2 regions of the Caldibacillus debilis DSM 16016 genome follow, and region 1 is predicted to be linked to the other one. Evidence: riboswitches for the same ligand, from Rfam matches in the RefSeq annotation. Region 1 holds a riboswitch; the other holds the start of a gene.
What was found. A riboswitch is a leader RNA that binds a small molecule or an ion and turns the genes downstream of it on or off. The one in region 1 is predicted to bind S-adenosylmethionine.
Positions count from the first base shown of each region.

Region 2: another riboswitch for S-adenosylmethionine. It lies ahead of A3EQ_RS0119590 (methionine ABC transporter ATP-binding protein); the one in region 1 lies ahead of metK (methionine adenosyltransferase).

Region 1 is NZ_KB912918.1:39,111-43,324, forward strand. It holds gene A3EQ_RS0119835 (ISNCY family transposase) at 1-1,098, opposite strand, end outside; SAM riboswitch class I at 1,235-1,344, shown strand; gene metK (methionine adenosyltransferase) at 1,506-2,705, shown strand; gene asnB (asparagine synthase (glutamine-hydrolyzing)) at 3,161-4,214, shown strand, end outside.
Region 2 is NZ_KB912917.1:117,001-121,214, forward strand. It holds gene A3EQ_RS0119575 (M20 family metallopeptidase) at 1-72, opposite strand, end outside; gene A3EQ_RS0119580 (MetQ/NlpA family ABC transporter substrate-binding protein) at 91-939, opposite strand; gene A3EQ_RS0119585 (methionine ABC transporter permease) at 970-1,632, opposite strand; gene A3EQ_RS0119590 (methionine ABC transporter ATP-binding protein) at 1,622-2,647, opposite strand; SAM riboswitch class I at 2,814-2,926, opposite strand; gene A3EQ_RS0119595 (DUF4085 family protein) at 3,275-4,214, shown strand, end outside.

The sequences.
Region 1 (4,214 bases):
GTTTAGGGTTTCACGGACTTCAACCCGTGTTTTCACGGGAATGGTTTGTTTGGAGTTCTTCGTTACGATCTTGTACGTCTTTCCACCATACGATACGGTTTCGCCAGAACCGACCGTGCGTTTCTCCCGATAGCACAGGATATGATCCAAGGATTGTTCCTCAGCCAAGGGAACAAACGCGCTTTCCGGATCGGCAGGTTGAACCGCAAAGAGATGATTATGTTTACGGATAAGTTCCGGAAGAACCTGATTTGCTTCTTCGATGGTGTTGACATTGCGAAGACGCAATTCCACCACGCAGCGATCCTGTAAGGTTTCAAAGAGGCGTTCGATTCGTCCTTTGGCCTGTGGCGAAAGGGCCTTGATGTGGGTAATCCCCAATTCCTGTAAGACTTGGCCGAACTGGGAGAGCGGAGGGGCTTCACCGGCCAGCTCTTGTTCGATCGACAGGGTTGCTTCTTTTGGCGAACGGAAGATGGTATGCCGGTCGGAGTAAATACTCATCGGGATTCCCTTTTGTTCGATCATCTGTTTGAGGAGAAGCAAATACCCTTCCGTATCCTCCTGAGGACGAAACACGGCAGCCACGATCTCTCCCGTGGCATCGTCAATCGCTGCCAGTAAAGCAAATGGCTTGGCTCGGTCCTCCAACCAGGGATGAAAGCTGGCATCCACTTGAACGAGCATCCCCGCCTGAGGTTTTCTAGGCCTTGGACGATGGGCTTTGGGTGGACGACGCTTTCGCTTCGGCGGGAGGTTGGATTCACAGCGAATTCGGCGAACGGTAGAAGGGCTTATGTGAATACCCTCATGCTGTGCCAACAATTCAGCCAAATGATGATCATTACAGTTGCGATAACGCTCGCTTGTGAGAAGATTACGAATATATTCACGTACTTCATTTGAAAGTGCGTGTGCCGGTTTTCGCCCACGATTTTTATGGATGATTCCGGTTTCTCCCTCCTCCAGGATTCTTTTCTTCAGGCGAAAAACCTGGCGGGTGCTTAATCCTAGTTCATTCGCAGTTTCACGTACAGTCATGAGTCCATGAATATGTTTCAACATCACATTGTAACGCCACAATTCTTTTCTGGTCATCGTAATTTTCTCCTGTCCCATAGTGACATTTTCACTGAAGCGTTACAATATGACAATATCAAAGACGTTTAACAGGGAATGGGAAAATCGTTGACAGGCTAAAGCCGGTGTTGTATGATTGTAACTTGAACGGATACTCTTATTGCGAGTAGGCGGAGGGACTGCCCCGAGGAAGCCCGGCAACCTGCTTATTGACAAATAAGTAAGGTGCTCAACTGAGCAAGGGAATTCCTTGAACGATAAGAGTGAAAGGTAAAATCACACCCTTTCCTCAGCGGAAAGGGATTTTTTTATAACCTTCCATGGGATCCAGGCATAATTTACGGAACTAGGATCGATATTTTCGTGCAAAATATGAAATAAGGTATCCGTGACAGTCAGCAAAGGAACCGGAAGGAGGAATTTTTATGGGAAGAAGATTGTTTACATCAGAGTCGGTCACGGAAGGGCATCCGGACAAAATTTGCGATCAGATCTCCGACGCGATCCTTGACGCCATCATCGCCGAAGATCCCGATGCCCGCGTGGCGGTGGAAACGTCTATTACGACCGGGCTTGTTTTCGTTGCCGGGGAAATTTCCACGTCATCCTATGTGGATATTCCGAAAATCGTTCGGGACACCGTCCGCGAAATCGGTTATACCCGGGCCAAGTTCGGATTTGATGCCGATACATGCGGAATCATCACATCGATTGACGAGCAATCCCCGGATATTGCGATGGGGGTTGACCGAGCCCTGGAAGCCAGGGAAGGGAAGATGACCGACGAGGAAATCGAAGCCATCGGCGCGGGGGATCAGGGATTGATGTTCGGATTTGCATGCAACGAAACGGAAGAGCTGATGCCCCTTCCCATTTCATTGGCCCACAGATTGTCCCGCAGGTTGAGCGTGGTGCGGAAAACGGGGATCCTGCCCTACCTGCGTCCCGATGGAAAAACCCAGGTTACCGTGGAATATGACGGAGAAGGAAAGCCGGTGCGGATCGATACGATCGTGATCTCCGCCCAGCACCATCCGGAAGTGAGCCAGGAGCAGATCAAGCGGGACTTGATGGAACACGTCGTCCGTGCCGTCGTCCCGGAACAAATGCTTGACGGGGAAACGAAATATTTCATCAATCCGACCGGAAGGTTTGTCATCGGCGGTCCGCAGGGAGATGCGGGGCTGACGGGAAGGAAGATCATCGTCGACACTTACGGCGGTTACGCCAGACACGGAGGCGGCGCCTTTTCCGGCAAAGATCCGACGAAGGTGGACCGTTCCGGGGCTTATGCGGCCCGTTACGTGGCGAAAAACATTGTCGCCAGCGGATTGGCGGACAAGTGCGAAGTCCAGTTGGCCTATGCCATCGGCGTCGCCCGGCCGGTGTCCATTTCCGTGGATACCTTCGGCACGGGGAAAGTCAGCGAGGAAGTGCTGGAGGAACTGGTGAGAAGGAATTTTGATTTGCGGCCTGCCGGCATTATCCGGATGCTTGATTTAAGAAGGCCGATTTACAAACAAACGGCGGCCTACGGCCATTTCGGCCGGACGGATCTGGATCTGCCCTGGGAAAGGGTCGACAAGGCGGAATTGTTGAGGGAACAGGCGTTCCGCCGGGCATAAGCGGAAAAAGAAAGGCGTTTGGACGTCTTCGGAAAAAAGGAATCCTATAAAGATTGACATCCGGCCAGGCACAGGCGGAAAGAGGGGCGTTTCTTTTCCGCCGGAAAATGCGGAATCACAAGAAGGGCATGGGCGGCCGGGGAAAAGCGGGGGTATGAATGGCCCCCTTTTTTCTTGGATCGCATGTGCAAAATTTTTCTCGGGATCGGATCCTTCAATCGGCAATAATCGGAACCTTCAACTGGCAAGTAAAAAGAGAAGGCGCCCTGTCATCCCGCAATTTTATTCGACAACCTTTTTTGATACAATAATGGGGTGATCATTCGCGCCGTTTCCCATCCGGATCATTGGTTTTCGGCGTTTCAGGATTTCCCCGTTACGGATTGCTCCTTTTCCACGTCTCATGGAAGTAAATAGGATTTTCGGCATCAGGAAAGGAAAAGAAGGTGAATGGAATGTGCGGATTTATCGGCTGTGTTCATGACCAACCGAAGGAGTTTTCCAACGAAGATCGGGATGCCTTCAAAGAGCGGAACCATCTTTTGACCCACCGCGGTCCCGATGACGAAGGGTATTATTTCGACGAACATGTCCAGTTCGGTTTTCGCCGGCTGAGCATCATCGATCTTGAATCGGGCAGGCAGCCCCTGTCCTATGCCAATGAACGGTATTGGATCATCTTTAACGGGGAAATTTATAACTATATCGAACTGCGGGAAGAATTGCAGGAAAAGGGAATGGAATTTGCCACCGAATCCGATACCGAAGTGATTTTGGCATTGTACGACCATTATAAAGAAAAATCGGTGGATAAATTGCGGGGGATGTTTGCCTTCCTCATCTGGGACAGGGAAGAAAAGCTCCTTTTCGGCGCCCGGGATCCTTTCGGCATCAAGCCGTTGTACTATTATGCGGATCCGGACAAAGGGTGCACCTTTTTTGCCTCGGAAAAGAAGGCGATCCTCCATGCCTTGGAAAATCCGGCGCTCAACGGAAGATCCCTCCAGCAATATTTGACGTTCCAATATGTTCCCGAACCGTATACCATGCATGAAAAGATCGAAAAATTGCTGCCGGGGACTTATTTCAAGAAACGGCCCGGAAAACCTTTGGAAATTTTTACATATTGGAAAGCGGAATTCCGCCCCGCCTTACAGCCGGAGGAAAAATGGGTCGAAGAAATCCGGGAAGCGATGTTCGATTCGGTGAAGGTCCATATGCGGAGCGACGTGCCGGTCGGCTCTTTCCTGTCCGGCGGAATCGATTCGACGATGATCGCGGCGATCGCGAAGGAATTCCATCCGAGGATCCAAACCTTCTCCGTCGGTTTTGAACGGGAGGGCTACAGCGAGATCGACGTGGCCAGAGAGTCGGCGGAAAAGATCGGGGTGGAAAATATCAGTTACGTGATCACGCCGGAAGAATACATGAAGGAATTCCCGAAAATCATGTATTATATGGACGATCCGCTTGCCGATCCCGCCTGCGTGCCCCTCTATTTCGTCGCCA
Region 2 (4,214 bases), on a different contig from region 1:
AATATACAGTTCCCTTCCGTTTTCGATGCTTTCCTCGATCCGCTTCCTTTGAAGCTGCAAATCAACCGGCACGCCAATTCCCCCCGCTTTTTATTTGATGATGTCTTCCAGTTCTTCAATCGGAATGTCGACCACGACGGAACCGCCGTTCGTATCCTTTTTGATCGCCTCGACCACTTCAGGATCATGGTAGATCTCGACAATCTTTTTGAATGTTTGATTGTCTTTGTCTTCCGCCCGGGCGGCAAAAACATTGATATACGGCTGCGCCGCCGGATCATTCGGATCTTCCAGGAAGATGGCGTCTTTATTCGGAACGAATCCGGCCTGCCCGGCAATCCCGTTATTGATCACGGACGCGGCCACATCCGGAAGCACCCTCGGCGTTTGTTGGGCCACCATCGGAATGATCTCCAATTTTTTGGGATTTTCCTTGATTCCGCTCAAATCGCCGAACAAGCCGAAATCCTCCTTCAGCTTGATCAATCCGGCCGACTGAAGCAGCTTCAAAGCCCTCGCCTGGTTCGAGGGATCATCGGGGATGGCGATTTTCGCCTTGTCGGGGATTTCGGAGACGTCCTTATATTTCTCGGAATAAATGCCCATCGGCGCGATGACCGTGGTCCCGATCGGCACGATATCCAGATGATGTTCTTCCTTGAATTGATTCAAAAAGGCGATGTGCTGGAACGCATTCAAATCGATTTCCTTGTCCGCCAGCGCCTGGTTCGGCAGCGTGTAATCGGAAAATTCAACCAGCTCGATGGTGATGCCTTCCTTCGCCGCCTTTTCCTTGATGATGTCCCAGACCTGGCCGTCGGTCCCCGTCACCCCGATTTTTACCACCTTTTTTTCATCGGAAGCCGTCTCGCCCTTGCACGCCGAAAGTAAAGCGAAAAGAAGTACCGCAATCAACGATAAGCCTATTTTTTTGTACATTCTGTTTCCTCCTTGAATGCCAAATTTTTTCTATCGACGCAAAAAAATCCTCGAAAGATAATTCCCGATCAATTGTGCGATCTGCACCAAGAGAATGAGGATAACGACGGTGACGATCATGACGGAGGTATCAAACCGCTGATACCCGTAGGTCATCGCCAGGTTGCCCAAACCGCCGCCGCCGACCGTTCCCGCCATCGCCGAGAAATCGATCAAGCCGATGGTGACAAAGGTCAAGCCTAAAATCAGCGGTCCGATCGCTTCCGGGATGATGATTTCAAAAATGATCCGGAAGGGTCCGGCGCCCATCGCCTTGGCCGCTTCGATAATCCCCGGGTCGATGGAGACGAGATTATTTTCCACCACCCTGGCCACCGAAAAGGAGGCGGCGATCGTCATGGGGAAAATCGCGGCAGCCGTCCCGATGGTCGTCCCGATCACCGCCCGGGTCAACGGGGCGATGGCGACCAAAAAGATGATGAACGGGATGGGACGGACGATGTTGATGATAATGTTTAAAAAGGAATAGATGAACCGATTTTCAAAAACATTCCCTTTTCGGGTGACATATAAAAGCAGCCCCATCAAGATTCCGATAATGGACGAAAATAGCAAGGTAAAAACGACCATCGTAATCGTCTGGCCGGTCGCCTCGACAATCCGCGGCCAAAACGTGGACCAATCAACCCGCATCGGACAGGACCTCCTTTACTTGCACAACTTTTTTCAGTTCTTCGATGACCCTTTTCACTTCCTGTCCATCGCCTATGATTTCGACAATCAGATTCCCGAATAATTGCCCCTGCAGTTCGCTGATATTTCCGTTCAAAATGTTGACATCCACATTGTATCGCTTTGAAATCCTCGATAAGATCGGCTGTTTTGTCGCATCGCCCTTGAACGTCAGGCGGTACAGATGGTTCGTTCCGTTCCGCTTCAGTTCCTCGAGCAAGGATTCGGAAAGGGAATCGTGGATCACCGAACGGATGAAGTTTTTCGTCGTCCGGGTTTTCGGGCTGGTGAAAATATCCAGGACGGAGCCTTCTTCGATGATCCGTCCCTCCTCCATCACGGCGACCCGATCGCAAATCTTGCGGATGACATGCATCTCATGGGTGATCAATAGGATGGTCACATTCAACTCCCGGTTCACTTTTTTTAACAGATTCAGAATGTCGTTGGTGGTTTCCGGATCGAGGGCCGAAGTCGGTTCGTCACAAATCAGAATTTTTGGGGAAGTGGCCAGGGCCCTCGCAATGCCCACCCTTTGCTTCTGGCCTCCCGACAGCTGCTCGGGATAATCGCCCGCTTTATCCTCGAGTCCGACGAACCGGAGCAGTTCCCAAACGATCCGTTTCCTTTCCTCCTTCGGGACCTGTGCGATTTTTAAGGGATATTCCACATTTCCAAAAACTGTCCGGGAATTGAACAAATTAAAATTTTGGAAGATCATTCCGATATTTTGCCGCAATTTACGCAGTTCCTTGGTGGACAGTTTGGTGATCTCCTGCCGGTTCACGAAGATCTTCCCGGAAGTCGGTTTTTCCAACAGATTGACCAGGCGGAGGAGGGTGCTTTTTCCGGCGCCGCTGAAGCCGATGATGCCGAAGATTTCTCCCTCTTTGACGGTCAGGCTTACATCTTTGACGGCCGCGACTTCCCGGTCCTTGGTCTGAAATACCTTGGTGACATTTTCAAAAGTGATCATCGAGCACCTCCAATAAATACGAGTAAATGGATATGAAAACTCGGTTTAAGAGACGAATCGAAATTTCCCCGCATCCCCTCCTTTTCGGATAAATGAAAACCCCCCTCATCTTACCTCCAGGAAGATAAGATGAGAGGGGTCATGCGTTCGCAAAACTCCGTCTCATTTCTTATCTTCCAAGCCGTCCAGACGACTTGCTGGAATTGGCACAGTGCTTTCATGCGAAAGCCCGCTGCCGAGGTTTCATCGGGCCAGTCCCTCCACCTCTCTGGATAAGAAATGACGAGGAAAATATGTAATTTTTATGTATGATTGTATAGTAATATGAATGTTTGAAAATGTCAATATGCGAGTTTTTCCTGACGATCAGTCTGCCAAGGAGCAGCCCTCTTTTTCATTAATTGTTGCTTTCTTTCCTGCCGCGCTTACGCCTGGTTCCCCCTTCATAGGCGTGCGTCTTCGATCACTCACCTATTGAAGGGGATAAGTTTTGCCCACAAATATTTTACGCATACTTTTTTTGACAGCCCGTCGGAACCGTCCCGGCAGAAAAAGGGTTGACCAAAATCCTCTCCGTCTTTCATAATCAAAGTAATCAACAATCCGAACGAAAAGGAGACTCGTCCGATGAAATTTTTTTCGAAAAAATGGTATGAAACTATGCAGGATCCCCATCTTTTGACCTTCCCCGAATCCGATGAAGAATGGGCGGATTTCATCCGCGGTTTCGAAGAAGAAAGCGAGGATTTCCGCGCCTATTTGCGGGGAGAGCTGGAATCCATTAAAGACCGGCTGCTGCAGATCCTCCCCGAAACCTTCCACCCCTATGTGCTGGACGGGACGATCAATCAGCCCGAACTCCCGAAACGGGTCCGGGACGAGGTTTTGGCCTGGCTGAAAGAAAAACAGGAAGAAGCGGAAAAGATGATCGACGCGGCCGGGGAATACAAGGAAAAAATCCGCGGGCAGTTGCCGGAAGGTTTGGCGGAAATCGCGGACGCCGGGCTCCATGATGCCCAAATCCGTTTCATCCGCCGCGGGGAGGACGTTTTGCGGCTCACCCTGGACGGATCCGGCAGTTTCAGTTACGGCGAGGCCGCCGTGATCGAAATATCGGGGATCAAGGAGGAAAGATCCGAATTCCCATTGGCTCCCGGCATGTATTGGCTGTACGAGGAGACGGACGTGGAAAGGGACGGGTTCCGGCTTGGGGTCCTGTTCGATTCCCCGATGACGGAATGGGAAATCACCGCAACCGATTTCCGGATCCGCCATTTTTACCGAAACGAAGAACATCCCGGATGGGCGGATGAAGACGGTCCGGCCGGGGCATCGGACGGCGAATGGAAAAAGGCGGAACGGCGCCTCGGGTTCCGCTTTCCCCAGGCTTTCCGGGAACTGATGAACAGGCAAAACGGCGGACGGATCGACCATCCCTTTTTCCTCCTTCCGGACCGGGCGGTGGAAATTACCCGGATTTTGCCGCTGGAAGAGTTGGCGGAACAAGGCGGCGTCATCCCTTTTGCGGCTTGCGCCATCGGTTCGGTCGCCTTCCTCCGGGAAACCG